DNA from 4 places in the Rhodococcus sp. NPDC003322 genome. Region 3 is predicted to be linked to each of the others. Evidence: riboswitches for the same ligand, from Rfam matches in the RefSeq annotation. Region 3 holds a riboswitch; each other region holds the start of a gene.

Region 1 (7,555 bases), on a different contig from region 3:
GCGGCAGCAGCGACGAGGGCACTTCCGGTGACGCCGCGGCGGACACCCCGCAGGCCATCGTGTCGCTGAGCCCGACCTCCACGGAGATGCTCTACGCGGTCGGCGCGGGCGATCAGGTGGTCGCGGTCGACGACCGGTCCGACTACCCGGCGGGGGTGCCCGTCACCAACCTGTCCGGCTACACCCCGAACGTCGAGGCGATCCTCGGGTACGAACCGGACCTCGTCGTCGCGACCGACGACAACGGCGGCCTCGTCGCCGGGCTCGAGAAGGCCGGCGTCCCGACGCTGCTGCTGCCCGCTGCCCGCACCCTCGACGACACGTATGCGCAGATCGAGCAGGTCGGTGCCGCGACCGGCCACGTCGCCGAGGGCGCCGAGCTCGTCTCCCGGATGCGGACCGAGATCGACGACATCGTCGCGGCCGTGCCCCCGCGGGAGGTGCCGCTGCGCTACTACCACGAACTCGACGACACCTTCTACACCGTCACCGATGACACCTACATCGGCCAGATCTACGCGATGCTCGGCCTCCGGTCCATTGCCGCCGGTGGTGGTGACGGCTATCCGCAGCTGTCGGCCGAGTACATCGTCGAACAGAACCCCGACGCGATCTTCCTCGCCGACGGGGAGTGCTGCGGCGTCACGCCCGAGGCGGTCGCGAAGCGGGCGGGCTGGGGCGAGCTCACCGCGATCCGCGACGGGCACGTCCACGTGCTCGACGAGGACCTCGCCAGCCGGTGGGGACCGCGCGTGGTGGACCTGGTGCGTGAGCTCGCCGGGATCGTGAACGGCATCCCCGCAGACCGGCCCGCCGCCCCGCCCGCCCGGTGATCACCGCGCCGCGCAGCCGCGCGCTCCTGCTGGGTGGCGCGGCGCTCGTCCTCGTCGCGGCGATGCTCGTGGGCATCCTGGTCGGTCCCGCCGGGCTCACGCCGCGCGGCGTGCTGCTCGACATCCTCGACAGGGTGCCGTTCGTCGACGTCGACTCCGGGCTGACCACCCGGCAGCAGGCCATCCTGTGGAACATCCGAATGCCGCGTGTCGTGCTCGGTGCGCTGGTTGGGGCGATGCTCGCGATCGCAGGCGCCGCCTACCAGGGCGTCTTCCGTAACCCGCTCGCCGATCCGTACCTGCTCGGCGTGTCCAGCGGCGCCGGGCTCGGCGCGACCCTCGCGATCGTCGTCGGCGGCGCCGCGGGGTTCGCCGGAGTGCCCCTCGCCGCGTTCGCGGGTGGCCTGATCGCCGTCGCAGCGACCTACGCGCTGGGGCGCACGGTGGGCAGCGGACGCACCGAGGTCGTCGTCATCCTCGCCGGTGTCGCGGTCGCGGCGTTCGCCAACGCCATCCAGACGTTCTTCATGCAACTGCACGACGACACGTTGCGTCAGGTGTACTCGTGGATGCTCGGGCGGCTCTCGACCGACGGGTGGTCGGAGGTGGTGACGGTGCTGCCGTACGTCGTCGTCTCCGTCGCGATCATCGCGCTGCACCGCCGCACCCTCGACGTCATGGCCGTCGGTGACGTCGAAGCGGGGAGCCTGGGAATCAACGCCGCCCGGGTGCGGATGGTCCTGGTGTGCGTCGCGACGCTCGGCACTGCCGCGGTGGTCTCGGCGAGTGGACTGATCGGATTCGTCGGCATCGTGATCCCGCATGCCGTACGGCTGCTGGTCGGTCCCGGGCACCGTCTGCTGTTGCCGTTGTCGCTGATGGTGGGCGCGGCGTTCCTGGTGCTCGCCGACGTCCTCGCGCGGACCGTGATGGCGCCGGCGGAGCTGCCGATCGGCGTGGTCACCGCCGCGATCGGCGCCCCGTTCTTCCTGCTGGTGCTGAGACGGGGGCGGACGACGTGATCACTTGCCGCGGCCTGCGAGTCGACCTCGGCCGGACGACCGTCCTCGACGGCGTGGATCTGACGGTGGCGCAGGGGGAATGGGTCGCGATCGTCGGCCCGAACGGTGCCGGCAAGACGACCCTGCTGCACGCGCTGGCCGGGCTGGTGCCCGCGACCGGCGAGGCGAGGGTCGACGGTCACGACCCGGCCCGGACGCCGCGGCGGGTGATGTCGCGGACGGTGGCGCTGATGCCACAGCGGCCCGTCGTCCCGGAGGGGGTGAGCGTGCACGAGCTGATCACGCTCGGTCGCACCCCTCACCTGTCCCGGTTCGGCACCGAAACCCCCCACGACCGCGAGATCGTCGACGACCTCCTGGACCGACTCGAACTGCGCGCGCTGGCCTCCCGGGCCGTGACCGCGCTCTCCGGCGGTGAACTGCAGCGAGTGGTGCTTGCCCGGGCGCTGGCGCAGCAGCCGCGGGTGCTGCTGCTCGACGAACCGACCAGCGCCCTCGACATCGGGCACCAGCAGCAGGTGCTCGACCTCGTGCAGGCGCTGCGCCTGGCGGACGGGCTGACGGTGGTCGCGGCGATGCACGACCTCACCCTCGCGGGCCAGTACGGGCGGCGGGTGGTGATGCTCGCCGACGGCGGCGTCGTCGCGGACGGCACCCCGGCCGAGGTGCTGACCGCGGAGCGGATCGGCGCGGTGTACGACGCGCGGGTCGAGGTCCTCGACCGGCCCGGCGGCCCGGTGGTGCTGCCGGTGGGACCGCCCGGGGGAGCGTCCTGATGGAGGTCGTGCTGCTCGGCACCGGTGCCGCCGACGGGTGGCCCAACCCGTTCTGCCGCTGCGCGTCCTGCCTGACCGCGTTGCGGCGCGGCGAGGTTCGGGCCCAGACCGCCGCGCTCGTCGACGACGTGCTGCTGCTCGACTGCGGGCCGGAGGTACCGCGCGCCGCCGCGCACGCGGGGAGGTCGCTGTCCGGGGTGCGGCATCTGCTGCTCACCCACTCGCACCCCGACCACACCGGACCGCTGGCGCTGCTGATGCGGTCCTGGGTGGTGCGCGAGGAACCCCTCGACGTGATCGGGCCGCCGGAGGCGCTGGACCTGTGCCGGGACTGGGTCGGCCCCGACGACCCGGTGCGGTGGATTCCGATCGCGCCGGGGGAGGCGCTGCGGGTCGGCGAGTACACGGTGCGGGCGCTGCCTGCCGCGCACCGGGTGTTTCGCGACGGCGACGCGGTGCTGTACGAGATCGCGGGTCCGGACCGTCGGAAACTGTTGTGGGCAACGGACACCGGACCGCTGCCCGCCGCGACCCTGGACGCGGTGCGGGGCGCCCGGTACGACGTGGTGTTCCTCGAGGAGACCTTCGGCGACCTCGTCGACCACGAACCCGACCACCTCGACCTGCACACCTTCCCGCGGGCGCTGGCCGCGCTGCGCGAGGCCGAGGCGGTCGTCGAGGGCACCGACGTGATCGCCGTCCACCTGAGTCACCACAACCCGGTCGACTTACCGGACCGTTTGCGGCCCTGGGGCGTTCGGGTGCTCGACGACGGCGCAACCGTCGCGGTGGGTGCGGTGACGGCGCGTCCGGACCGACCTCGGCGGACCCTCGTGCTCGGCGGCGCCCGCGCGGGCAAGTCCACCCACGCGGAGCGTCTGCTCGCCGACCGTGACGATGTCACCTTCCTGGCCACCGGCGGACCTCCCGGCGACGACGCGGAGTGGGCGGCCCGGATCGCCGCGCACCGGGCGTCGCGTCCCGCCTCCTGGCGCACCGTCGAGACCGACGACCTCTGCGGGGCGCTGGGGTCCGCGACCGGTCCGGTCCTCGTGGACTGCCTCGGCACCTGGCTCACCCGCCGGATCGACCGCCACGGCGCGTGGGACGACGAATCCGGTTGGGTGGCAGTGCAGGCCGACGTCGAAGCCCTTCTCGTCGCGTGGCGCACGGCGACGGTGCCCGTCGTCGCGGTGAGCAACGAGGTCGGCAGCGGCGTCGTCCCGGCGACGCCCTCCGGCCGCCGCTTCCGCGACGCCCTCGGCCGGCTCAACGCCGCCGTCGCCGCCGAGTCCGAGTCGGTGATCCTCGTCGTCGCAGGACGCCCGCTCCCGCTCCGCTGACGCGCCGCTCGCCCCTCCCGCCGGTGGGGCGCAATGTCACAGTGTGCTCGTTGGGTGCGCACGATGTGACATTGTGCCCACCCCGGGGTGGGGGTCAGGCGGCGGTGAACGGGTCCTGGGTGCGGCCGACGAGTTCGGCGACCGAGTTCAGCACCAGTGTCGGGCGGTAGGGGAACGCCTCGACGGTCTCGCGGCTGGAGATGCCGGTGAGCACCAGGATCGTCTGCAGGCCCGCCTCGAGGCCGGAGACGATGTCGGTGTCCATCCGGTCGCCGATCATCAGGGTGTGCTCGGAGTGGGAGCCGATCGCCCGCAGCGCCGAGCGCATCATCAGCGGGTTCGGCTTGCCGACGTAGTACGGCTCGCGGCCCGTCGCGCGGGTGATCAGCGCGGCCACCGAACCGGTCGCGGGTAGCGAGCCGTCACGCGAAGGGCCGGTGGCGTCCGGGTTGGTCGCAATGAACCGGGCACCGCGCTCGACGAGGCGGATCGCGGTGGTGATCGCCTCGAACGAGTAGGTGCGCGTCTCGCCGAGCACCACGTAGTCGGGATCGTTGTCGGTGAGCACGTACCCGATGTCGTGCAGCGCGGTGGTCAACCCGGACTCGCCCACGACGTAGGCGGTGCCGTTCGGCCGCTGATTGTGCAGGAAGGTCGCCGTCGCGAGGGCGGACGTCCAGATCGACTTCTCCGGGATGTCCAGGCCGGACTGCAGGAGTCGTGCCCGCAGGTCACGCGGGGTGCGAATCGAGTTGTTGGTGAGCACGACGAACGGAGTTCCGGACTCCTGCAGTTCCGAGAGGAACGCGTCGGCGCCCGGTACCAGGTGCTCCTCGTGCACCAGGACCCCGTCCATGTCCATCAGATACGTCCAACCGGGGGTCTTCTCGTCGGTGTTCGCCATGGCCCCATTGTGCGCGCCCGGAGACCCGCACGTCGGCTCGGACGCGCCGGATGTCGCACGGCACACATTCGTCCCCGCCATTCGGATCAGCCCGAACGCAATAGGTGACCGCGGGATCTGGTTGCGGGACAGTACAGCTCGAGTGTTGACCATCAAGAGCGACCGAGAGACCCGGATCGACGACGTCGCAGCAACCCCCCCGAGTGTGGGTGCGGGTGCTACCGCCGGGACCGATGGACTCCGCGACAGGGCTGCGACGAGCGCCCGGTCCCGACCCGTGAAAGGCTTCTCGATGTCCGACTTCGGAGTGCGCTCGTGAGCGCCCCGGCCACCAGTCCGCCGCAGGCGGCAGTGGCCGAATCGTCCGACGACGCCGACCTGCGCGTCGCTCCCACCCGCCATCCCTGGCGTTGGGTCGTCGCAGCGGCGGCGCTGGTCCTGGTCGCGCAGTTCGTGCACGGACTGGTGGTCAACCCGGGCTGGGACTGGGCGACGTTCGCGCGGTACTTCACCGCCCCGTCGGTGCTGTCCGCGCTGTGGACGACGATCGAACTCACCATCTGGGGCACCGTCCTCGGGTTCGGGATCGGCGTGCTGCTCGCCGTGGCGAGGCTGTCGAACAATCCGGTGCTGCAGGTGATCTCGTGGATCTACGTCTGGGCGTTCCGCTCGATTCCACTGATCGTGCAGCTGCTGTTCTGGTTCAACATCGCCTACCTCTACCAGACGATGTCCCTCGGCATTCCGTTCGGCCCGGGATTCCTCGAGTTCAACGTCACCGGCGTGATCTCCGGGTTCACCGCCGCGGTCATCGGGCTCGCGCTGCACCAGGCGGCCTACTCCGCCGAGATCATCCGCGCGGGCATCATCTCCGTGGACCACGGCCAGATCGAGGCCGCCAACGCACTCGGTATCCCGCGGACCCGTCAGCTGTTCAAGATCGTTCTGCCGCAGGCGATGCGGTCGATTCTTCCGAACGCGGCGAACGAGGTCATCAGCCTCTTCAAGGGCACCTCGATCGTGTCGACGATGGCGATCGCCGAGCTGTTCTACCAGGTCCAGGTGATCTTCGGTCGCAACGGCCGGGTGGTGCCGCTGCTGATGGTCGCGACCGTCTGGTACATCGTCCTGACCACCGTGCTGTCCGTCGGCCAGTACTACATCGAACGGCACTACGCCCGCGGATCCGCCCGCGCGCTGCCACTCACGCCGTGGCAGAAGGTCGTCGCCAAGTACCGGGAGATCCGTGACGGCAGTACCGGCGCGCCGAGAGGGGCCACCCGATGACCGCCATCGGTGACCCATACGCCGTCGACGTGCGGGGCGTGCACAAGGCCTTCGGCGCGCTCGAAGTGCTCAGAGGCGTGGATCTGTCGGTTCGCACGGGGGAGGTGACGGTGATCCTCGGGCCGTCGGGCTCCGGGAAGTCGACCCTCCTGCGCACCCTGAACCACCTCGAGAAGGTCGACCGCGGCACGATCCGGATCGACGGAGAACTGATCGGCTACCGCCGCCGCGGCAACACCCTGCACGAACTGTCCGACCGAGAGGTGCTGCGACAGCGGTCCCGGATCGGGTTCGTGTTCCAGAGTTTCAACCTCTTCCCGCACCTGACCGTCCTCGAGAACGTGATCGAGGCTCCGGTGTCCGCGCAGCGCCGCGACCGCGCCGAGGTGACGGCCCTGGCGCGGCAGCTGCTCGAACGGGTCGGGGTCGCCGACAAGGCCGACCGGTATCCGAAGCAGCTGTCCGGGGGACAACAGCAACGTGTCGCGATCGCGCGTGCACTCGCGTTGCGCCCCAAGGTGATCCTGTTCGACGAGCCCACCTCGGCGCTGGATCCCGAACTCGTCGGTGAGGTCCTCGAGGTGATCCGTGACCTCGCCGACGGCGGTGCGACGCTGGTGATCGTGACCCACGAGATCGGGTTCGCCCGCGAGGTCGCCGACACCGTCGTGTTCATGGACGGCGGTGTGATCGTCGAGCAGGGCCCGCCGGACGCGGTGCTGGACCGACCCACCCACGAACGTACCCGCGCCTTCCTGGCCCGAGTGCTCTGACCCCCTCATTCATCGCGAAAGACCCTGGAAGGAAATGATGTCCGCCCTCACCCGCCACACGAGGCTGTTCGCCTCGGCACTGACCGCCGTCGCCCTGCTGGCGGGCTCCGCGTGCAGTTCGAGCGATGCCGCCGAGACCGACGCGGCCACCGCCGCCGGCTACAACCTGACCGCCGAGCAGAACCGCATCACCACCGACGAGGTCCCCGAGATCGCGGCGCAGGTGCCGCAGGCGATCCGGGACCGAGGGAAGCTGATCGTCACCGGGTCGGCAGGCACGGCACCGCCGCTGCGCTTCTACGCCGACGACGACAAGACGATCATCGGATCGGAGACAGACTTCGCCCACCTGATCGGCGACGTCCTCGGCCTCGACGTCGAACTGACAGCCGCGGACTGGGCGCAGAACTTCGTCCGGGTCGACTCCGGTGAGGCCGACACGTTCATCTCCAACGTCACCGTCACCGAGGAACGCAAGGAGAAGTACGACTTCGCCACGTACCGGCTCGACAGTCTCGCCGTCGAGGTGAAGAAGGGCAGCGGCATCACGTTCTCCGGTCCGAAGGACATCGCGGGCCTGAAGATCGGCGTCGGCTCGGGGACCAACCAGGAGGCGC
Region 2 (7,555 bases), on a different contig from region 3:
CGCCAGGACGACGGCGATGATGACGAGACCGGGCAGTGTCGTCATCCACCACGCGGTGGCCAGGTAGTTGCGGCCCTCGGAGATCAGCGACCCCCATTCGGGTGTGGGCGGCACCGCTCCGAAACCGAGGAAGCTCAGGGAGGACACCGCCAGCACGGCCATCCCGAATTCGACTGCCGCCAGCGCTATCACCGGGGCATAGGCGTTGCGCAGCACGTGGCGGTACAGCACGGTGGGCCAGCGGACGCCGGAGGCGAGGGCGGCCTCGACGTACAGCGCCCGCCGCACCCGCAGCACCTCCGAGCGCATGACGCGGGCGAAGTTCGCGACGAGTCCGACACCGACGGCGATCGCCACGTTGACGGTGCCGAAGCCGAGTGCGGTCACCAGGGCGAGCGAGAGCAGCAGCGCCGGAATCGACAGCAGCACGTCGACGATGCGCATCAGCACCGCGTCGACCGCTCCCCCAGCCGCACCCGACAGCAGGCCGACGATCGAGCCGACCACCAGGGCGATCCCGACCGCGAGGAACGTCGCGGTGAGCGAGAGCCCGGCGCCGTGCACGACCCGCGTGTACACGTCGCGGCCGATGTTGTCGGTGCCGAACCAGTGCGCGGCGCTCGGGCCCTGCAGCTTGTCCGCGGGCACGCCCTGCAGCGGGTCGCCGGACGCGAACACCGACGGGAACAGCGCGAACCCGATCGCGAGGAGCAGCACGACCGCGGAGAGCGCCACCACCCAGTTGCGGCGGAGCCCGCGGACAGCGGTGCGGAGCGCCGCGGTGCGGCCGGGCGCAGCCGACTCGGCGGAGCCACGGCGGCGCACCGCGGTGGCGGCCGCGACCTCGACAGGTTCCCGGATCAATGTGTCAGACATGGGCCTTCACCTCCACGGTCTCGTCCTGCGATGTGGCATTCGGGTTCGTGGTGTTCGGCGACGGGGAGTTCGGGGCGCCGCCGGCGGCCGATCCTCGCCTGCCTGCCGCTCGGCGGCCGCCGTCGACGATCCGCGGATCGATCAGCGGATACAGCAGATCGACGGCGAGGTTGACGAGCACGAACACCAGCGAGCTGAACACCACGGCGCCCTGCACCACCGGTATGTCCTGGGCCATCACCGACATCTGGGTCAGCCGGCCGAGCCCGGCGCGGGAGAAGACCGTCTCCACGACGACTGACCCGGCGAGCAGCGTCCCGACCAGGACACCGGCGATGGTGAAGGCCGGGATGCTGGACAGCCGCAACGCATGCCGGGTCTGGATCTGCCAGCGGGACGCTCCCTTCGCCCGCGCCGCCTCGATGAACGGCTGCCGCCAGGTGGTCTGCAGGCTGGCCGCGAGCACCTGCGCGATGACCGCACCCGTGGGCAGGGCCAGGGTGATCGCGGGCAGCACCAGGTGGGAGAGGCCGCCGTCGCCGAACGCGGGGAACAGCGTGAGGGCGAACGAGAACACCTGCAGCAGAATCAATCCGACCCAGAATGTGGGGACCGCGACACCGAGCGGCGGCAGCGAGAACAGGAGGCTGCGCAACCGGGTCGATCGCGTGTAGGTGGCGAGGAACGCGACGGTCGTGCCGAACACCACGGCGAGCACCAGGGCGGTGAATGCCAGCGCCAGGGTGCCCGGAACCGCCGAGGCGATCGCGTCCGTCACCGACTGGCCGGTGGAGATGGACGTGCCGAAGTCACCCCTGACCGCGGCCGTGAGCGCGTTCCAGTACTGCACCCACACCGGCTGGTCCAACCCGTATCGGGCCTGCAGCTGCGCGACCGCGTCGGCGTCGATCGCGGCACCGCTGGCGGCGGCGGAGTCCACGGCCATGCTCACCGGGTCGGACGGCAGCAGGTACAGCACGACGAACGACACGGTGAAGGCCGCCCACAGCACGCCGATCGCCTGCAGCACACGGGATCCGAGATATCGAGTCATTGGTTACTCGCTGAGCCAGGTGTCGAAGAATTGCAGGCGTGCGGATGCCTCGAACTTGAGGTCCTGCACGGTGGCACCGGCACCGATGGCCTGGGACAGCTCGACGGTGGGAAGCCACAATCCGTTGTCGAGGACCAACTGCTGCGCCCTCTCGATCAGCTCTCCCCGCTGCGCCGGCTCGGTGGTCCGCAGCTGGGCGGCCAGCACCTCGTCGAGCTCGGGGATCGGGCCGCGGGCGTTGAGGTTTCGGCCGTCGATGCCGAAGGCGGTGCGCAGGATGTCACCGTCTGCGCGGGTGCTGTTGTAGTAGGTGGAGTCGTAGTCCTTGGTCGACTGCCGTGCCGTCTGCTCCGCGGTCGAGACAAGTTCGAGTCGCAGGTCGACACCCACGGCCCGCAGCTGCTGCTGGACGAGCTCGAGGATGGCCTGGTTGCCGGCGAACACGCTGCTGAAGGTGACCGAGAAGCTCAGCGGGGTGCCGTTCTTGACGCGGATGCCGTCCGGCCCGGGCGCCCAGCCGGCCTCGTCCAGGATCTTCTTCGCGGCATCCGGGGCGTAGGTGACCTCCGAGAGCTGGACGTAGTCGGGTGTGCGGGAGGCGAGCGTGCTGGTTGCGGGCCGGAAGTCCGGGCCGAGCACCGTGTCCACGAGTTCCTGCCGGTTGATCGCGGGGACGATTGCGGCGCGCACCGCCGGGTCGGCGAGGACGCCGCGGGTCACGTTCGGCTGGAATCCGAAGGGAATACCCGGGTTCGACGTGGTGAGGATCCGGCCGCCGGCGCCCTCGATCTGCGGAGCGTCCTGGGGAAGGGCATCGGAGACGGCGTCGAGCTGGCCGGACGCCAGCGATCCACTGCGCACGCCGGATTCGGGCACGATGGTGAACTCGATCTTGTCGAGATAGGCCTCACCGTCGTGCGCGAACACGTCCGAACCCCAGGCGTAGCCGGCGCGCTTGGCCAGGGTTGCCGACTTGTCCTGGACGTAGCTCTCGTAGACGAACGGGCCGGTACCGGACAGATTGCCCGCGCACCGCTGCTCCGCGGTCTTCGCGACGTCGGTGTCGGACAGGAAGCCGAGCTGCACCGTGGAAGTGGCCTGCAGGAACTGCGAATTCGGCGACGAGAAGGCGACTTGCACAGTGCGTGGGTCCACCACGGTGGCGCCGGTGTAGCCCGACAGGTAGCTGGCAGCCAGAGGCGCCTTCGCCCCGGTCAGTGTGTTCAGGATCGAGTCGAAGTTCCTCTTGACCGACTCCGCGGTGAACGCGGAGCCGTCACTGAAGGTCACCCCGTCGCGCAGGTGGAAGGTGAACGAGGTCGCGTCGGCATTGACGTCCCAGCTCTCCGCGAGCCACGGCTTCGGTTCCCCGGTCTCGGGGTCCTGGTCGGTGAGCGAATCGACGACCTGCCGGGCCACGTAGATCGTTTGGTTGGAACCGGATTGGGCCGGGTCCGCGCAGGTCGGGGCGCCCGAAAGCCCGTACCGCAGGGTGCCGCCCGCATGTGGGGTACCGGCATCGGTCCCGCCGGCCGCGTCGGCGGACCCGCACGCGGTCAGGCCCGCGGTCAGTGCCGCGGATGCGGCCAACGCGAGCGCGGCTCGACGCCGGCGATGGGCAGAAGTTGACGACAAGAACACCGAGGGCTCCATTTTCTCTACACGCACAGATCGCTGCACGGCGCCGGGGCACCGCGTGTGCGGTGCCCCGGCACCGAAACGGGGGCTGATCCGATCAGGACTTCGGGGCGAACGAGGCTGTGGACGAACAGGTTCCGGAAGCGACACGGCACAGGTCGATGTGCAGCCGCGCCCATGCGGTCACGAAGCCCATGCCGATCATGCCAACGCCTCCATCGTTCCCGGCGGTAGCACCCTCTCCTGACGATCAGGGGGTTGCTGCGACGTCGTCGAGCCGGGTCTCTCGGTCGCTCTGGATGGTCGATGCCGATGTTAATGATCCACCTGTCCCTGACAAAGCCTTAACGTCAGCGCGATCGAAACCCTTCTCCGAGATGCCATGTCGATACGTTGGGGTCGGTTGATCGCCCGAGGGTGTGCGCCTCGCGCATCTGCGCGATGTCACCTTCGGAAGTCGCATCCGGCTGTCACCGATGTCTCGGTACACGGCCGTCGCCGGTGTTCCCGGCGACTGGGCCTGAACCCCACGCTCGACCCGCAAAACCAAACGAGCAGGCCGAGCAGATCCACGAATCTGGTCAATCTGTCGGACACCCGAAGTAGAATTCGAACATGAGTTCGGCAATCGGGAGCGGGGGAGTTGGCCAGGTGGAACACCACCTGGCCGCCCTCGATGCCGCCGTCGACGGCCTGCTCGGGGTGGGACTGGTCGGACTGTCGGACGGTGACGTTGTAGAAGTGATGCAGCGGTTCGAGACGTCGCTGAGGAAGGCCTCCTCGGTCGGGAACCGGCTCGTCGTCGAGGCCGGCGAACGCTCACTTCCGGGAACCCTGGGCTGCCGATCGATCAACGAATTCCTCGTCCAGACACTGCGAATCTCGGGAGGCGACGCGGCCGCGAGGGTCAAGCGGGCACGCAAGACCGGGGTGTGGCACACCGTCGTGGGGGAACCGATGGAACCCACCTTGCCGGAAACGTCCGCCGCACTGACCGACGGCGCGATCGGTGTCGATCATGTCCGGGTGATCGCGCAGGTGATGCGCAAGGTTCCGCACGGAACCGACGTCGACAAGATCGAGGTCGCCGAACGGATCCTCGCCGACACCGCCCGCTCCACCACTCCCGAAGACGTGACGATGATCGGCGTCCATCTGCTCGCGCACCTGGCGGCCGACGGCGACGTTCCCGACGAGAAGGATCGCAAACGACGCCGCGGGCTGCGGATCGGGAAGCAGGGCCCCGATCTCATGACGCCGGTCTCCGGACTGCTCGATCCGGAGTTGCGGGCGATGTTGGAGCCGGTGCTGGCGAAACTCGCACGACCCGGCATGAACAACCCCGACGATCCCGAGTCGCCCAGGGGCGACGTGGACTCGCCGGACCTGGATCGCACCGCACTCGCGAAGGCCGCCGCCCGCGACACCCGCACTGCGGTGCAACGCAACCACGACGCCATGAAAGCCGCTCTACGACAACTACTGTCGTCGGGCGTGCTCGGTTCTCATCGGGGATTGCCGGTGACCGCGATCATCACCATGACCCTGAAGCAACTCGAACAAGCGACGGGGATCGTGACCACCGCATCCGGTGGCATCGTCCCGATCGCCGATGCCCTCCGTATGGCAGAGAACGCACACCCGGTGCTCGTGTTGTTCGACCATCGTGGCCGGCCGCTGCACCTGGGGCGGTCGAAGCGACTCGCATCCGGCGACCAGCGGTTGGCATTGATCGCAGCGTCCGGTGGCTGCACACGCCCCGGCTGCGACGCACCCGCCTCGATGACCGCCGTCCATCACATCCGTGAGTGGAAGGACGACGGGCGCACCGACATCACCAACGAGGACCTCGCCTGCGATGCCTGCCACGCCCTCGTCCACGACGGACCGGGCGGCTGGAAGACCCGCACCGCACCCGACGGCACCGAGCACGCCGGGCGGACCGAGTGGATCGCACCGAGACACATCGACCCGGAACAAGGACCGAGGGTCAATCACAGACATCACCTCGACGAGATCATCGCCGAGTCCGTCAAACACGCCCGCGCCCGCCGCGAAGCCGAAGTGCGCGAACATCACCGCCGCTGGCATCGCTACGGGATGAGCGGTGTCGACCATGGTGGCGGTGACGACGACGCGCCGTGACCCGAGGTCGCCCACTCCGGGTGGAAAGCAACGGTCACCCAGCGGAACCGGCTATCCGACGGTGACGGGGTGCGCCGGAACAGGCAGAGCGAGGTTGTCGCGCAGTGTCGTGCCCGTGTACTCACTGCGCAGGACGCCGCGGTCCTGCAGGTGCGGCACGACCTGATCGACGAACTCGTCGAGGCCCGTGGGCACCAGGTACGAGCCGATGATGAAGCCGTCGGATCCGTCGCTGCGCACGAAGGTGTCGATCTGCTCGGCGATCTGTGCGGCGGTCCCGACGATCGGGCCGCGCTCGAACTGATCGGCCACGGTCTCGCGCAGTGTCAGCTTCTTCTCCTCCGACACCGCACGGAGTTTCGCCACGGTGTCGAAGCGGTCCTGGTGGATGAACGCGCGGCCCTGGATGATCGGCGGTGCCTCCGGGTCGGGGTCGATGTCGGGGATCGGCCCGTCCGGGTCGTACGCCGACAGGTCTCGGTTCCACAACTGCTCGAGCAGGATCAATGCGGTCTGGCCGGTGACCTGCTGGTCTCGGATCTCCAGGTACTTCTCGCGGGCGTCGGCTTCGCTGTCGCCGATCACGAAGCTCGCCGACGGCAGGATCTTCAGATCGTCCGCGCTGCGGCCGGCGGCGACGGCGCGAGCCTTGACGTCCCGGTAGTACTCGGCCGCCTCCGGCAGGCTCCCGTACGGCGAGAAGATCGCGTCGGCGTTGGCGGCAGCGAAGTCGCGTCCCTGCGGCGACACCCCGGCCTGCAGGAGTACCGGCCGGCCCTGCGGGCTGCGCGGAACCGTGAAACGGCCACGGATGTCGAACTGGTTGCCGTGGAACTCGAACGCACCGGCGTCCGGCCGGTTCAGGAATCGGCCGCTGCCCCGGTCGGCGACGATGTCGTCTTCCCGCCACGAATCCCACAGCTGCCGCACGGCTTCGACGGCTTCCTCGGCGCGGACGTACCGCTGCGAGTGCGGCAGGAATCCCCCACGACGGAAGTTCCGGCCGGTGAACGCGTCGAACGACGTGACGACGTTGCACGCGGCACGACCGCCGGACAGTTGATCGAGCGTCGCGAATTGGCGGGCCAGCTCGTACGGTTCGTTGAACGTGGCGTTGATCGTTCCGGCGAGGCCGAGGTGTTCGGTGACCGCGGCGAGGGACGCGAGCACCGTGAAGGTGTCCGGGCGGCCGATGATGTCCTGGTCGAAGATCTCGCCGGCGCGTTCGCGCAGCACGAGACCCTCCGCGAGGAAGAAGAAGTCGAACTTGCCGCGTTCGGCGGTGCGGGCGGTGTGCTCGAACGAGTCGAACTCGATCTGGCTGCCGGCCTCCGGATGCCACCACGCTGTGTGGTGGTTGACGCCACCGAGGTAGGCGCCGAGGATGACCTGCTTCTTGGGTGTGCTCATGGGTCCGTCTCTCCTGGGATCAGGCTGCCGGAGTTCCGGCCGCGTAGCGGTTGGGGACGTCGGTGGGCAGACCAAGAAGCCCGCGCAGCGAGGTGTCGGGATAGTCGGTGCGGAAGAGTCCGCGCCGCTGCAGTTCCGGCACCAGCACCGTGGTGACGGCCTCGAGATCGTCCACCGCGACGCCCGGGCGAAGCCGGAATCCGTCGAAGCCCTGCTGCTGCCACGATTCGAGTCGATCGGCGAGCTCGCCCGCGCTGCCCGTGAACACCGTCGCGTCCGTGACGAGCTCGCGGCCCGCGAGGCGGTCGAGCCGCCGCAGCCGGTCGGCACCGAACTCCCGGTCCGTGTCGAGGAAGACGAGGACGTCGGCGTACACCTGCAGCGGAACACCTGGGCGCCCAACGCGCTCGGCGGCCGCCGAGACGTCGGCGA
Region 3 (7,555 bases):
GCCAGCTGCTCCTCCGCGCTCAGCTGGGCGTGGGTGGTCGACGCGGGGTGGATGACGAGTGAGCGCACGTCGCCGATGTTAGCGACGTGGCTGTGCAGGGTCAGGGCATCGACGAACTTCTTGCCCGCCTCGACACCGCCGGCGAGTTCGAACGCGACGATCGCGCCCGCGCCCTTCGGGGCCAGCTTCTGGGCCCGCTCGTACCAGGGCGAGCTGGGCAGACCGGCATAGGAGACCGAGGTGACCTCGTCCCGGCCCTGCAGGAACTCGGCAACCGCGGTGGCGTTCTGCACGTGCCGCTCGATGCGCAGGCTCAGGGTCTCGATGCCCTGGCTGATCAGGAACGCGTTGAACGGCGAGACCGCCGACCCGAGATCGCGGAGCAGCTGGACCCGCGCCTTCAGGGCGTAGGCCGGCGCACCGAGGTCGGCGAACACGACGCCGTGGTAGCTCGGGTCCGGGGTGGTGAAGCCGGGGTGGCGACCCTGAGTCCAGTCGAAGGTGCCGCCGTCGACGATGACACCGGCGATCGCGGTTCCGTGGCCGCCCAGGTACTTCGTCGCCGAGTGCACGACGATGTCGGCGCCGTGCTCGAGCGGGCGCAGCAGGTACGGGGTGGCGACGGTGTTGTCGACGATCAGCGGGATGCCGGCGGCGTGCCCGACCTCGGAGATGCCGGGGATGTCGAGGACGTCGTTGCGCGGGTTCGCGATGGACTCGCCGTAGAACGCGACCGTGTTCGGGCGGATCGCGGCCTTCCACTGCTCCAGGTCGTCCGGATCCTCGACGAAGGTGACCTCGATGCCGAGCTTCGGCAGTGTGTAGTGGAACAGGTTGTAGGTGCCGCCGTACAGGCTCGGGCTGGACACCACGTGGCTGCCGGCGCCCGCGATGTTCAGCAGCGCGAACGTCGACGCGGCCTGCCCGGAGGACAGCAGCAGCGAGGCCACGCCGCCCTCGAGCGCGGTGATCCGCTGCTCGACCGCGTCCTGCGTCGGGTTCATGATCCGGGTGTAGATGTTGCCGGGCTCGGCGAGCCCGAACAGCGCGGCGGCGTGGTCGGTGTTGTCGAACGTGTACGAGGTGGTCTGGTAGATCGGCAGCGCGCGTGCCTTGGTGGTGGCGTCCGATGTCTGGCCGGCGTGGATCTGCTTGGTCTCGAAGGTCCAGTTGGCGGTCGGATCGGTTGCGTTCTCGCTCATGAGTTGGCTCTGCTCCAAGAGTGTCGGGAGATGAGGCGCGGCAAGGGCGCCCGGGGCTGACTGGGGCCTATCTGCGACAACAACACATGGTGAAACCTCCGGTGGGTCGTGGCCCGGTTGGTGGGTCCGTCCCAGCGGACCCGCGCTTGTCCTCCGTTCCGGAGGACCAGGTCATCACCCGGGGCACCCCACCGCGGATGGAGGGTTGCCGACCAGCGAGCCGGGGCTTGGCACTGGCACTCATGACCTGGCAGCGATCTTAGCGGTACCGGTCACACCCTCGACAACGGGTTCGGTTCACGCGGGCAGCAATTCTGCGATCAGCGCCTCGACGAGTGCGCGGATCTCGTCCCGGATCGGGCGGACGTCGTCGAGGCCCTTGCCTGCGGGGTCGTCGACGGCCCAGTCGCGGTAGCTGACGCCGGGAAACCACGGACAGGTGTCCCCGCAACCCATGGTGATCACCACGTCGGACGTCTGCACCGCGTCGGTGGTGAGGACCTTCGGGCTCTGCGCGGAAATGTCGATCCCGACCTCCGCCATCGCGGCCACGGCGGCCGGGTTGACGGACTCCGCCGGTGCGCTGCCCGCCGACCTGACCTCGATCGCGTCTCCAGCGAGGTGTGTCAGGAAGGCGGCGGCCATCTGGGAGCGGCCGGCGTTGTGGACGCAGACGAACAGGACGCTGGGTGTCATGCGGGCACCTTTCGGGAGAATCGCCCACGCAGGGCGAGCGAGACGTAGACGAGCCCGACCAGGACCGGGACCTCGATCAGGGGACCGACCACACCGGCCAGCGCCTGCCCAGAGTTCGCGCCGTAGGTGGCGATCGCGACGGCGATGGCGAGTTCGAAATTGTTGCCGGCGGCGGTGAACGCCAGCGTGGTCGTGCGTGCGTAGCCGAGTCCGAGGGCGGCGCCCAGCAGGTAGCCGCCGCCCCACATGATCGCGAAGTAGGCGAGCAGGGGGATGGCAATCCGCACCACGTCCCACGGGTGGGAGGTGATCTGGTCGCCCTGCAGCGCGAAGAGCACCACGATTGTGAAGAGCAGTCCGTACAGGGCCCACGGGCCGATCCTCGGCAGGAAAGTCGACTCGTACCAGTCGCGGCCCTTGGCCTTCTCTCCGTAGCGGCGTGTGAGGTAGCCGGCAACCAGTGGCAGACCGAGGAAGATCAGCACCGACTTCGCGATCTGCCAGGGCGAGGCGTCGATGGTGGTCTGCTCGAAACCCAGCCAACCGGGCAGCACCGACAGGTAGAACCAGCCGAGGACGGCGAACATGATCACCTGGAAGACCGAGTTGATCGCCACCAGCACGGCGGCAGCCTCGCGGTCGCCGCAGGCCAGGTCGTTCCAGATGACCACCATCGCGATGCAGCGGGCCAGGCCCACGATGATCAGTCCGGTTCGGTACTCGGGTAGATCCGGAAGGAAGATCCAGGCGAGGGCGAACATCAGCGCGGGCCCGAGGATCCAGTTCAGGAACAGGGAGCCGACGAGGAGCCTGCGGTCCCCGGTGACGGAGCCCAGACGGTCGTAGCGGACCTTCGCCAGGACCGGATACATCATGATCAGCAGGCCGAGGGCGATCGGCAGCGAGATGCCGTCGACCTGCACCTTCTCGATCGCGGTGTTGATCCCCGGGAGTGCGCGGCCGAGCATCAGTCCGGCGACCATGGCGGCGCCGATCCAGACGGGTAGGTAACGGTCGAGGGTGGAGAGCCTGCCGACCGGAGTTGTCGTGGTCACCGGACCGATGCCGCGGTCAGCAGCACGACGTGGAGGACGCCGCGGTGCCGCAGCAGGTGCCGCCCGAGTTCTCCTCGCCGGCGGCGAGCAGTTGCGGGCTGGTCCCGAAGGTGTCCGAGTCGGCGAGGACGGTGTAGACCTCCCATTTCACGCCGGCCGGGCCGGTCACCCACACCTTGTCCTGGGTGGCGAAGCAGCAGGTGGTGTTCATCTCCTCCTCGGTGAACAGGCCCTCTCCGGAAAGGCGGGCGATCTCCTGGTGCACCCGCTCGGTCGACTCGACCTCGACGCCGAGGTGGTTGATGGTGCCGCCCTTGCCGGGGTTCTCCAGCAGCACCAGTTTGAGGGGCGGCTCGGTGATCGCGAAGTTCGCGTAGCCGGGCTTGCGCTTCGCGGGTGCGGTGCCGAACAGCTTGGAGTAGAACGTGATCGCCTGGTCGAGGTCGTCGACGTTGAGGGCGAGCTGGGCGCGGGACATGGCGGCCTCCTCGAAGTGCCAACCTTTGTGGCATATGTCGAATTACTTGCGGGGTCCAGGGTGCGCCACCTTCTTGACATATGTCAAGAGGCTGGGATGATCGGACTCATGCCCAAGGCGCTGCCCGTGCTCGACGTGACCGCACCGATCTGCTGCGCGCCGGTGTCCGCCACCCCGATCTCCGACGACGACGCGTTGCAGCTCGCGCTGCGGCTCAAGGCGCTCGCGGACCCCGTCCGCGTCAAGCTGCTCTCGCTGCTGCTGACCGCCCCCGACGCGGAGATGTGCACCGGGGACCTCGCCGTCCCGCTGAACGTCGCCGAGTCCACCGTCAGCCACCACCTCGCGCAGCTCCGCAAGGCGGGGATGGTCGAGTCCACCCGGCACGGGATGAGCGTCTGCCACAGGGTGCGCCGGGACTCCCTCGACGCGCTGCGGGCGGTGCTCGACCCGAACTGCTGCGCCTGACGCGCCCGGGCCGCAGGGTGGTGACCTGCGCAACACGGCTAAAGTGCTGGTCGCACGCTTGCACGACCTAGCTGGGAGCCTGAAGTGAAGGACGCCGCGACGGCGCTGACCCGAGGGCTGAACGCCCGCCACATCCGATTCATCGCGCTCGGCTCGGCCATCGGGACCGGACTGTTCTACGGGTCGGCCGGGGCGATCGAGAAGGCCGGGCCGTCCGTGCTGCTGGCCTACCTGATCGGCGGCGCCGCCGTCTACATCGTGCTCCGGGCGCTCGGTGAGATGGCCGTCAGCAACCCCGTGTCCGGCTCGTTCGGGGAGTACGCGCGCCGGCACCTCGGCCCGCTCGCCGGATTCATGACCGGGTGGACGTACACGTTCGAGATGATCGTCGTCTGCCTCGCCGATGTCACCGCGTTCGGTGTCTACATGGGCTTCTGGTTCCCGGACGTGCCGCGCTGGATCTGGGTGCTGGCGATCGTGTTCTTCATCGGTGCGCTGAACCTGCTCAGCGTCAAGGTGTTCGGCGAACTCGAGTTCTGGTTCACCCTCGTCAAGGTGGCCGCGATCGTCGCGATGATCGCGGCAGGGATCGCGATCCTGATCTTCGGGTTCGGCATCCACGACACCGGCACCGGAGTGAGCAACCTGTGGGCCGAGGGCGGCTTCTTCGCGAACGGCTTCGGCGGGTTCGTCGCCTGCTTCGCGATCGTCATGTTCGCGTTCGGCGGCACGGAGATCATCGGCATCACCGCCGGTGAGGCCGAGGACCCGGCCCGCACGATTCCCCGCGCCGTGAACACGGTGCCGGTGCGGATCATGCTGTTCTACGTCGCCACCCTCGCAGTGATCATGGCGATCAACCCGTGGCACACGATCGGCACCGAGGGCAGCCCGTTCGTGCAGATCTTCGAGGCCATCGGCATCGGTCCGGCCGCCGCCGTGCTCAACGTCGTCGTCATCACCGCGGCGCTGTCCGCGATCAACAGCGACATCTTCGGTGCGGGCCGGATGATGTACGGGATGGCGCAGCGCGGCCAGGCGCCCGCGGTGATGGCGAAGGTGACCCGGGGCGGGGTGCCGTGGATGACGGTGGTGGTGATGATCGGGGCGCTGCTGCTCGCGGTGCTGCTCAACTACCTGATCCCCGAGTCGGTGTTCGTCGTCATCGCCTCGATCGCCACGTTCGCGACGATCTTCGTGTGGGTGATGATCCTGCTGTCGCAGTACCGGTCGCGGCGCCGGATGAGCCCGCAGGAGACGGCGGCCCTGAAGTTCCCGGTCCCGCTGTGGCCGTACGGGCAGCTGGCGGCGCTGGCGTTCCTCGGCTTCGTGATCGTGGTGCTCGCGTTCGATGCCGACTCGCGTGTCGCCCTGGTGGTCGGCGCCGTGTGGCTCGCCGGTCTCACGCTCGCCTACCTGCGCTTCGTCCGCCCCCGCGTGGCCGCGGCCGACCCCGTCCCGGTACCCGTCGACTGACCCACGCCCGCGCTCATCGTCGCTCCCGCATCGGGATCCGGATCCCGTGTGCGGCGGCCACCTCGACGGCGCGGTCGTAGCCGGCATCCGCGTGCCGCAGTACCGCCGTCGCCGGATCGTTGGAGAGCACCCGCTCGATCTTGCGGGCGGCGAGGTCGGTGCCGTCGGCGACGCACACCTGCCCGGCGTGGATCGACCGGCCCATTCCGACACCACCTCCGTGGTGGATCGACACCCACGACGCCCCCGACGCGGTGGAGACCAGGGCGTTGAGCAGCGGCCAGTCGGCGATCGCGTCCGACCCGTCGGCCATCGCCTCGGTCTCCCGGTACGGCGACGCCACCGACCCGCCGTCGAGGTGGTCGCGGCCGATCACGACCGGTGCGGACAGTTCCCCGGAGGCGACCATCTCGTTGAACCGCAGACCGGCCAGGTGCCGCTGCCCGTGGCCGAGCCAGCAGATCCGGGCGGGCAGCCCCTCGAACCGCACCTTGTCGCCGGCCAGCGTGATCCAGCGGTGCAGGTGCGCGTCGTCGGGGAACAGGGCACCGATCGCCCGGTCGGTGGCGGCGATGTCGGCCGGGTCGCCGGACAGCGCGACCCACCGGAACGGGCCGCGGCCCTCCTCGAACAGCGGCCGGATGTAGGCCGGTACGAACCCGGGGAACGAGAAGGCCCTTTCGTAGCCGCCCTTGCGGGCCTCGTCGCGGATCGAGTTTCCGTAGTCGAAGACCTCGGCGCCGGCACGCTGGAAGCCGACCATCGCCTGGACGTGGAGGGCCATCGACGCGCGCGCCTGCTCGGTGAACCAGCCGGGATCCTTCGCGGCCAACCGGTGCCAGTCCTCGACGGCGATCCCGACGGGTAGATAACTCAGCGGGTCGTGCGCGGAGGTCTGATCGGTGACCACGTCGACCGGTGCCCTCATCCTCAGCAGCTCCGGAAGCACCTCGGCGGCGTTCCCGCACAGGCCGATCGAGAGCGGCCTGCGGTCGTCCCGAGCGGCGACCGCGAGAGTCAGCGCCTCGTCGATGTCGGCGGCTTCGACGTCGAGATAGCCGTGGTCGATCCGGCGGGCGATGCGGGCCGGGTCGACCTCGACGACGATCGCGACGCCGCCGTTCATGGTGACCGCGAGCGGCTGCGCCCCGCCCATGCCGCCGAGGCCCGCGGTCAGGGTGACGGTGCCGGCGAGGGTCCCGTCGCACTGCGGGCGGCGACCTGACGCGGCCAGGCGACGGGCGACGGCCCCGAACGTCTCGTAGGTGCCCTGCAGGATGCCCTGGGAGCCGATGTAGATCCACGAGCCCGCCGTCATCTGCCCGTACATGATCAGCCCGAGGGACTCGAGCCGGCGGAACTCCTCCCAGTTCGCCCAGTCCCCGACGAGGTTCGAGTTGGCGATCAGCACCCGCGGCGCCCACTCGTGGGTGCGCAGCACACCGACCGGCTTGCCCGACTGGACCAGCATGGTCTCGTCGTCGGCGAGGCCGGTCAGGGTCGCGACGATCGCGTCGAACGCCGCCCAGTTGCGCGCGGCCTGCCCGGTGCCTCCGTAGACCACCAGGTCGTCGGGACGTTCGGCGACCTCGGGATCGAGGTTGTTCATCAGCATCCGCAGCGCCGCCTCCTGCGGCCAGCCGCGGCACGTCAGGGTCGATCCGCGCGGGGCGCGCACCGGACGGGGACCGGAGCCTCGGGTCGGGTCGTGTGTCGTCACGGCAGTGGGAAGCGGGTCGCGGCGATCGAGTCGAGGTTCATGCCGTCGTGCCCGATCAGCCAGTAGCCGCCCTGTCGTTTGCAGGTGGCGATCTCGTCGACGATTCGGAGCAGGAAGTAGAGGGACTCCTCCGGGATCGGGGTGGACGCCAGCTGGTGGGACTCGCCGGGGCGGACCATGTCCAGCCACACCCCGGACCGGCCGTCCAACCGCAGGCCGACGACGTGCGCGGCGTCGACGAACTGATACTTGCGCTGCTGCCACGGCGTGCCGTGCGCATAGCCCTGCTCGAGCACTTGGATCAGTACGGTCATCGACCCTCCCGACGCTGCGCAGGCGATGCCGGTGAACCCACACCGCCAGAGGTCATTATCCCGCTGGTCACACCCGTAAATCCAGGGTGTCGGCGGCGGGTGATTGGATGGTCCGGTGGTGCATGCGGTGTGGTCCCCCGGGGCGG
Region 4 (7,555 bases), 470 kb from region 3:
CCCATCCTTCGTCGAGTCGGATCCGGTCCAAGGCCCGTTCAACGACGGCTGGTTGCATGATTCACCGGGCCAGCCATACGTGAGAGGCGGTTTCGACGAAGGCTTCTATGGCAACGAACCCGAAACCGTCACCTATTCCGGAGACGCCAACTACCGTCCCGCGAGCAAGACCACCATGATCCCGATCATGCCGGCCAACGGCAGGCTGATCCCGACCGGGTCACTGACCCTGACACCTGGAACCCCCCACTCGACGGTCACCGTCCGCCTTCCCTCTGACGCAACAGGAATCGTTCGCGGTGGATGCGCTGCGCGTAGCCTTGTCGACCAATTCCGGTCCGACTACGAGGCGTGGTTCGACGCCGGTCAGATCGGCGACGCTCCCCAACTCCCAGCGGGTATCCGGTCAGCGTTCGGCGAGGGTGGCGCCGCCCTCGAACAAGGTGTCGGCACCTTCCAATGCGACACGACCCTGCCCGGCTCTCACCTCGCCCTTGCCCTCTACCTCCCCGAGGGTGTGGTCGCCTCCGATCCCGAAACCGGTGGCAACGTCTCCCCCTATGGGGGTCTGTACTTGGCGTTGAATGCCGACCCCGAAACCGGCGGCAGCACCGAGGGCATCGACCCCGCAACCTCCCTCGCACCCGGACAACAGAACATCCGAGTCACCGTCGACGGCCTCACCCCGAACACCGAGTACACCATCTACCGCAACTCGACGCCGGTCCGGCTCGGCACCGTCACTACCAACGCACAGGGCCAGGGCACCTTCCCCGACGCCCTCCCCAACGACATCACCGACGGTGAGCACCACTACTCACTCGAGGACGGAGACGGAAGGCAGGTCGCCAGCGCACCGTTCACCGTCTCCTTCTTCGCACCGACCCGGGACGACGCATCGTTCACCGCGACCGCAGACACCGATCCGGGCACCGAGGAGCCCACCACCGGCAGCCTCGAGAACATCTTCGGAAGCTGAACGACGACACAGCAGAACACGCGAAACGGCCCGCACCCCAAGGGGTGCGGGCCGTTTCGCGCGGAAAGCCTAGACGTTCTTGGAGAGCATGCCCCAGTCCTCGAGCCCGTCGTAGAGCGGGAAGTCGAGGGCCAGCTTGGACACCCGCGCGCGCAGGGCGGTGATGTCGGAGTCCTGACCGTTCGCGAGGGCGGTGGCGATGATGTCGGCGACCTCGGCGAACTCGGCATCGCCGAAGCCACGGGTGGCCAGCGCCGGGGTGCCGATTCGCAGGCCCGACGGGTTCATCGGCGGGCGCGGGTCGAACGGCACGGCGTTGCGGTTGACGGTGATGCCGATCTCGTGGAGCAGGTCCTCGCCCTGCTGGCCGTCGAGCTCGGAGTTGCGCAGGTCCACCAGCACCAGGTGCACGTCGGTGCCGCCGGTGAGGACGGAGATGCCGTTACCGGCGACGTCGGAACCACCGAGACGCTCGGCGAGGATCTTCGCGCCGGCGAGGGTGCGCTCCTGCCGGTTCTTGAACTCCTCGGTGCCTGCGATCTTCATGGCGACGGCCTTCGCGGCGATCGCGTGCATCAGCGGGCCGCCCTGCTGGCCGGGGAACACCGCGGAGTTCAGCTTCTTGGCCCACTCCTGCTTGGCGAGGATCATGCCCGAGCGCGGACCGCCGAGGGTCTTGTGGACGGTGGTGGAGACGACGTCGGCGTGCGGCACCGGCGACGGGTGCAGACCGGCGGCGACGAGGCCGGCGAAGTGCGCCATGTCGACCCACAGCTTGGCGTCGATCTCGTCCGCGATCGACCGGAACGCCGCGAAGTCGAGGTGCCGCGGGTAGGCGGACCAGCCTGCGATCAGGACCTGGGGACGCTCGGCGAGGGCGATCTCGCGGACCTTGTCCATGTCGACGACGTGGGTGTCCTCGCGGACGCCGTACGACGCGACCTGGTACAGCTTGCCGGAGAAGTTGAGCTTCATGCCGTGGGTGAGGTGACCGCCGTGCGCGAGGTCCATGCCGAGCAGCTTCTCGCCCGGGTTCATCAGCGCCATCAGCACCGCGGCGTTGGCCTGCGCGCCGGCATGCGGCTGCACGTTCGCGAACTCCGCACCGAAGACGGCCTTGGCGCGCTCACGCGCGAGGTTCTCGACGACGTCGACGTGCTCGCAGCCGCCGTAGTAGCGACGGCCGGGGTAGCCCTCGGCGTACTTGTTGGTCAGCACACTGCCCTGGGCCTGCAGCACCGCGCGGGGAACGAAGTTCTCCGAGGCGATCATTTCCAGGGTGTCGCGCTGACGGGCCAGCTCACCGTTCATTGCCGCGGCGACCTCGGGGTCGAGTTCGGCGAGCGAAGCGTTGTTCACGTCGGTGCTGGGCACAGCGGTCATCGAGGGATCTCCAAGCGAAAGGCCGGGCAGGGGCAGGTCTCATTGTAGGGCCAGGTCAGTGACCCCCAACCACGGGTTCCCGGGAACGAGACCCGCGGCACCGTCCCGATCGCCGGGACGGGCCGCCGGCACCGGCACGGCCGCGGTTAACGTCCACGGCGATCCCACCCGCCACCGACCTCGGGAGCACACGGATGACCCTCGACGATCTGCTCGCCGAACGCGCGATCACCCGCGCCCTGACCTTGATTGCCCGTGCGATGGACGACCGCGCCTGGGAGGCCCTCGACCACCTGGTCCTCCCGGACGCGACCGCGAACCTGGGCACCGGCGAGCTGGATGGACGCGTCGAGATGGTCGCAAGCATCCGGTCGTTCCTGGACGCCTGCGGGCCGACGCAGCACCTGCTCGGCAATGTCGTCGTCGACGTCGACGGGGACACCGCGACCAGCCGCGCGTACGTCTCGGATCTGCACCTCGGAACCGGTGAGCGCGCGGGCGTGACCTTCCAGACCCTCGGCGACTACCACGACACCTGGGTCCGGCGCGGCGACGCGTGGCTGCTGGCCCGCCGCGTCAAACTCTCCCGCGGGCACGTCGGATCCTTCGCCGTCCTCGGCCCCGGCCCCGAGGGCTGGTCACCGCGCGGCTGAGGGCGCCACCCGCGACGCTCCACAGACGGCGGCCTGCTGCGGAGCGGCGAGGTTGAACAGGAGGTTCCCTCCGGGGCCGGACGGCACAGCCAGCGCGTGCCACCCCGACTTCCAGCGGGCGAAGCCGCCGGTGCGCCGCAGCGCGGCCGCGAGTCGACGCGCGTCGTGGTGCCAGCGAACCACCACTTCGTCGGGCCATTCCAGTCGGATCAGACCGTCGGACTGCACCACGGCGAGGACGTCGATCGACCGCTCGTCCTCCCAGCTCTTGCGGGCGTGGATGAAGTGCACCTGGTGACCGGGCCCGTAGCTGGTGCAGCGGTGGTCGACGGCCGGAACGTCGTTGGACGGATGGGGCATGTGAAACTCCCGAGTTCCTCGGGCCTCCCGGAATCCCGGGGGCGCTCGTGCCGGCACCGGTCGGTGTCAGCCACTTCGTCACCCGAGCCACCCGCGAGCGTGGGGTTGGCGGCCGTCCAGTCGGGGCTTGGCGACGGCACTCGTGAAGCGGCCCCAGTGTATGCGACCGGACCCCGGTCAGCGCAAAACGGACGGGATGAGCGGCTCGTCGAGCAGCCGCCGGAACCGTTCGGAGCGGTCCTCGGCGTTCCCGCCGCGGTCGAGCCACGATCCGAGCAGGCGATACCCCTCCACATAGGTGGAGGTGTAGGCCCGCCACAACGGCGACGACAGGAACCGCAGGGACTGCCGGGCCCGTTCCGGGGTGGTGAGGTTCCACGTCTGCAGGAACTGCGCGACGTCGTCGTGCGAACGACCCCGATCGTGCAGCAGCAGCGCCGCGTCCTGCCGCACCCCGAGCAGCTTCGAGGACGCGTTCGACAGCGCCTCCGCACGCTCGCCGTCGAACCGCAGCCCGAGGTCGGCGTAGATCTCCTGCGCCCACTTCCCCCAGCCCTGCCCCTGGGTCACCCCGCCGGCTCCGCTCCCGCGACCGACGATCGCACCGAGCGCGAGGTCCGCGAGCCCCTCCGCCATCAGGCATTGTGGGGTGTTGACCAGGAAGATGGTGTGTTCGATCTGGCCGGCGTCGACCAGGCCGGCTTCCTTGCGGCAGTGCTCGGTGTGGTGTCCCGGGTATGCCTCGTGCGCGATCAGATGCGGCAGATTCGCCATGTGCTGCTTGAGGTCCGAGTTGATCGCGACCTTGGACCGGTAGTTGCCGAGGTAGTAGTTGAAGCCCGACCAGGGCTTGTCGCCGACCACCTCGTACTCGACGCGTTCGGTCTCCGGGAGCGGGTAGCGGGCCCGCACCAGGTCGCGCAGTGCGGACGAGAACGCCTCGACGCAGTCGGCGAGCCGTTCCGGTGGGATCTCGTCGGCCGCACGGTGCGCCTGAAGTCGCTGGGCCAGCGGCTGGTTCCCGTCGCCGGCGAGCACCTCGTCCATCGCCCGGTGCGCGTCCCGGTAGTCCTCGACCGACCCCGGTTCGATCCGCACGTCGAAGTAGGCGTGAACCTCGTCGACGAAGCCGATCTTCTCCCCCGCGAACGTGCGGGCCGAGCATTCGAGTGCGCGCAGATGGACGCCGAGGAACTCAGCGCGATCGGCGGGCAGGTCGACGTTCGGCAGTTCGCCCCGCAGGTGCGCGGCGCGGCGGGCCAGTTCGCGGGGCTCCGGAGGCGGCGCGTTGTCCACCTGACGCCGCAACGCCGGGTCACCGGTGAAGGCGTCGACGAACCCCTCCTCGATGCGATCGAAACCGAGTCCGAGCAGCAGATACTCGCGTACGAAGGTGGCGGCGTCCATACCTGTGAACCCTAGTGTCCGGACCCGGCGCGGCGCTCCGGTGTGGGGACGCGCACAATTCCCCTATGCAGATCGAGGCCGGGACGCGCGCATGGCGAGGGTGAGCGAAAGCAGCCCGTACGTCGAATTCGACCGAAAGCAGTGGCGGACACTGCGCAAGTCGACACCGCTCGTGCTCACGGAGGAAGAGCTCCAGGGCATGCGCGGCCTCGGCGAGCAGATCGACCTCGACGAGGTCGCCGAGGTGTACCTGCCGCTGTCCCGGCTGATCCACCTGCAGGTCGCCGCCCGGCAGCGCCTGTTCGCCGCGACCGCGACGTTCCTCGGCGAGAAGCACCCGGACCGTCAGGTGCCGTTCGTGATCGGGGTGGCCGGGTCGGTCGCGGTCGGCAAGTCCACCACCGCCCGCGTCCTGCAGGCCCTGCTCGCCCGCTGGGACCACCACCCTCGGGTGGACCTGGTGACCACCGACGGGTTCCTCTACCCGACAGCAGAACTGACCCGGCGCGGCATCATGCACCGCAAGGGTTTTCCGGAGAGCTATGACCGACGCAAGTTGCTCCGCTTCGTCACCGAGGTCAAGTCGGGGGCGGAAGAGGTTGCCGCGCCGGTCTATTCGCACCGATCCTACGACGTGGTGCCCGGCCAGTACCACCTGATCCGCCAGCCCGACATCCTGATCCTGGAGGGACTGAACGTCCTGCAGACCGGGCCCCGGCTGATGGTCTCGGACCTGTTCGACTTCTCGATCTACGTCGACGCGAAGGTGGAGGACATCGAGCGCTGGTACATCAAACGGTTCCTGGCGCTGCGCAAGACGGCGTTCGCGGACCCGAACGCCCACTTCCACCACTACTCGAACCTGTCCGACGCACACGCGACGATCGCCGCCGAGGACATCTGGAACTCGATCAACCGGCCGAACCTGGTGGAGAACATCCTGCCGACCCGCCCCCGCGCAACCCTGGTGCTGCGCAAGGACGCCGACCACTCCATCAACCGGCTACGACTGCGGAAGCTCTGACCCGCTTCCGGCCGGCGTCGATCTCCTTCGTCAGGTCACGAACGTAGCGAGCGAAGTCGACCTGAATGGTGTGCCGCGGCGCCTGGTAGTACTGGGCGAGGCTGGCACCCTCGTCGGCCTCGACGATCCGGTTCATCTCGGCGACGGAGGGCAACGCGTATGTGCCGGCGAGGATTCCGGCGACGAGTTTGCTCTGCTGCTCGGCGAGGTTGACGATCGTCGGCGATGCCTGCGCCAGCCCCATGAAGAACAGGTTGTCCACCCCGGGCCGCACGATCCGCTTGAACAGCGGGAAGCGGTGCCGCGCATCGGGTTGCAGCGCCGGATCGTCGAAGAACGGGAAGCTCATCTTGTACCCGGTCGCGCAGATGATCACATCGGCGGGGATCCGGCGTCCGTCGACGAGGCGCACGTGGTCACCGTCGAGGGCCTCGATCGCCGGGACGCAGGTCAGGTCCCCTGAGCCCGCCTTGGCGAGGAAGTCGACGCTGACCGACGGGTGCGCACCGAGCGGCTCGTGGTCGGGCGTGGGCAGGCCGTAGTCCTCCATCCGGCCGAGCGACTTCTTGATCTTCCTGCGCGCGATGGACAGTCCGAGCTTGCGCGGCATCCACGGCGGCATCATCATCTTGTCCGCCGGCTTGCCCTCGCGGTACTTGCTCAGCACCCACACCCCGCGGCGGGCCGAGACCCAGACGTGCTCGGCGATCGAACGATGCGAAAGTTCGGACGCGATGTCCAGTGCCGAATTCCCCAGTCCGACGACGACGACCTTCTTGCCGCGCATGTCCACGGGGTCGAACGGGCTCCGGTACTGGTGACTGTGCATGATCGTCCCGGCGAACCGACCGGGGTAGTCCGGCATCCGCGGGTCCCAATGGTGACCGTTGGCCACGACGAGCGCCTCGTAGGACCGGCTCTCACCGTTGTCGAGGGTGACCGTCCAGGTGCCGTCCGCCTGCCTGCGGGCCGACTCGACCCGGGTGTTGAACGTGATGGTCTCACGCAGACCGAAATAGTCGACGTAGTCCCGGAAGTAGCCGTGCATCAGCGTGTGGTGCGGGAAGTGCGGCCAGTCCTCGGGGACCGGGAAGTCCTCGAACTGAAGTCGGGTGGAGGACGTGTCGATGTGCAGGCTCTCGTAGCAGGCCGAGCGGCCCGTGGGATTCCGGTAGTACCAGTTGCCACCGACCTCGTCCGACTCCTCGAAGCAGTCGTAGGAGATGCCGTGGTCCTTGAGCCGTTTGGCCGTGGTGAAGCCGGAGCAGCCGGCACCGATGATGCACACCCTGGGCATTGCCGCCATGAATTCCCTCCCTGGAACCCCGTGCCGTTCGTGAACCTGCGACGATCAGGACCGGTGACACCCGAGGGCCTGTGATCTGCGCCATACAAGCCCACTCGCTGACGTGCTGTCAAGCGAAACCGGGAAACTCGCCTTGCCCGATGGAGTTCGGAGGATCCGATGAACGAGACGAAGGGCGGTCGCCGGCCGACGCGGCGGGACGAGCAACGACTGCGGACGCGGGCCGCCCTGCTCACCCACGCCCACGCCCTGTTCACCGAACACGGCTACGCCGCGGTGAAGGTCGACGACATCGCGTCCGCCGCGGGGTGCAGCCGAGCCACGTTCTACCTGCACTTCACCAGCAAGGCGGACGCGCTGAGGACGGTCGGGGTGCAGGCGCGGGCCCCGCGCCCGGAGACCGTGTACGAGGACCTCGACGACGTGCTCGCGACGGGCTCGCG

Evidence for each region. A riboswitch is a leader RNA that binds a small molecule or an ion and turns the genes downstream of it on or off. The one in region 3 is predicted to bind S-adenosylmethionine.
Region 1: another riboswitch for S-adenosylmethionine. It lies ahead of ACWDUM_RS26790 (amino acid ABC transporter permease); the one in region 3 lies ahead of ACWDUM_RS00355 (bifunctional o-acetylhomoserine/o-acetylserine sulfhydrylase).
Region 2: another riboswitch for S-adenosylmethionine. It lies ahead of ACWDUM_RS26745 (putative leader peptide); the one in region 3 lies ahead of ACWDUM_RS00355 (bifunctional o-acetylhomoserine/o-acetylserine sulfhydrylase).
Region 4: another riboswitch for S-adenosylmethionine. It lies ahead of ACWDUM_RS02500 (hypothetical protein); the one in region 3 lies ahead of ACWDUM_RS00355 (bifunctional o-acetylhomoserine/o-acetylserine sulfhydrylase).

What each region holds. Positions count from the first base shown of each region.
Region 1 covers NZ_JBSFSC010000009.1:20,788-28,342, reverse strand. Annotated here, with positions in the region: gene ACWDUM_RS26815 (ABC transporter substrate-binding protein) at 1-833, shown strand, start outside; gene ACWDUM_RS26810 (FecCD family ABC transporter permease) at 896-1,855, shown strand; gene ACWDUM_RS26805 (ABC transporter ATP-binding protein) at 1,852-2,631, shown strand; gene ACWDUM_RS26800 (bifunctional adenosylcobinamide kinase/adenosylcobinamide-phosphate guanylyltransferase) at 2,631-3,974, shown strand; gene ACWDUM_RS26795 (HAD-IIA family hydrolase) at 4,069-4,878, opposite strand; SAM riboswitch class I at 5,025-5,118, shown strand; gene ACWDUM_RS26790 (amino acid ABC transporter permease) at 5,194-6,165, shown strand; gene ACWDUM_RS26785 (amino acid ABC transporter ATP-binding protein) at 6,162-6,938, shown strand; gene ACWDUM_RS26780 (ABC transporter substrate-binding protein) at 6,976-7,555, shown strand, end outside.
Region 2 covers NZ_JBSFSC010000009.1:9,227-16,781, forward strand. Annotated here, with positions in the region: gene ACWDUM_RS26730 (ABC transporter permease) at 1-876, opposite strand, end outside; gene ACWDUM_RS26735 (ABC transporter permease) at 869-1,930, opposite strand; gene ACWDUM_RS26740 (ABC transporter substrate-binding protein) at 1,934-3,583, opposite strand; gene ACWDUM_RS26745 (putative leader peptide) at 3,666-3,773, opposite strand; SAM riboswitch class I at 3,781-3,874, opposite strand; gene ACWDUM_RS26750 (DUF222 domain-containing protein) at 4,184-5,713, shown strand; gene ACWDUM_RS26755 (NtaA/DmoA family FMN-dependent monooxygenase) at 5,765-7,123, opposite strand; gene ACWDUM_RS26760 (LLM class flavin-dependent oxidoreductase) at 7,143-7,555, opposite strand, start outside.
Region 3 covers NZ_JBSFSC010000001.1:63,870-71,424, reverse strand. Annotated here, with positions in the region: gene ACWDUM_RS00355 (bifunctional o-acetylhomoserine/o-acetylserine sulfhydrylase) at 1-1,202, opposite strand, end outside; SAM riboswitch class IV at 1,340-1,450, opposite strand; gene ACWDUM_RS00350 (arsenate reductase ArsC) at 1,500-1,898, opposite strand; gene arsB (ACR3 family arsenite efflux transporter) at 1,895-2,962, opposite strand; gene ACWDUM_RS00340 (ArsI/CadI family heavy metal resistance metalloenzyme) at 2,970-3,431, opposite strand; gene ACWDUM_RS00335 (Rv2640c family ArsR-like transcriptional regulator) at 3,540-3,899, shown strand; gene ACWDUM_RS00330 (amino acid permease) at 3,984-5,375, shown strand; gene hutU (urocanate hydratase) at 5,389-7,053, opposite strand; gene ACWDUM_RS00320 (hypothetical protein) at 7,092-7,409, opposite strand.
Region 4 covers NZ_JBSFSC010000001.1:536,660-544,214, forward strand. Annotated here, with positions in the region: gene ACWDUM_RS02485 (hypothetical protein) at 1-979, shown strand, start outside; gene glyA (serine hydroxymethyltransferase) at 1,049-2,362, opposite strand; gene ACWDUM_RS02495 (nuclear transport factor 2 family protein) at 2,557-3,015, shown strand; gene ACWDUM_RS02500 (hypothetical protein) at 3,001-3,375, opposite strand; SAM riboswitch class IV at 3,414-3,523, opposite strand; gene ACWDUM_RS02505 (DUF885 domain-containing protein) at 3,553-4,782, opposite strand; gene coaA (type I pantothenate kinase) at 4,874-5,806, shown strand; gene ACWDUM_RS02515 (flavin-containing monooxygenase) at 5,778-7,112, opposite strand; gene ACWDUM_RS02520 (TetR/AcrR family transcriptional regulator) at 7,272-7,555, shown strand, end outside.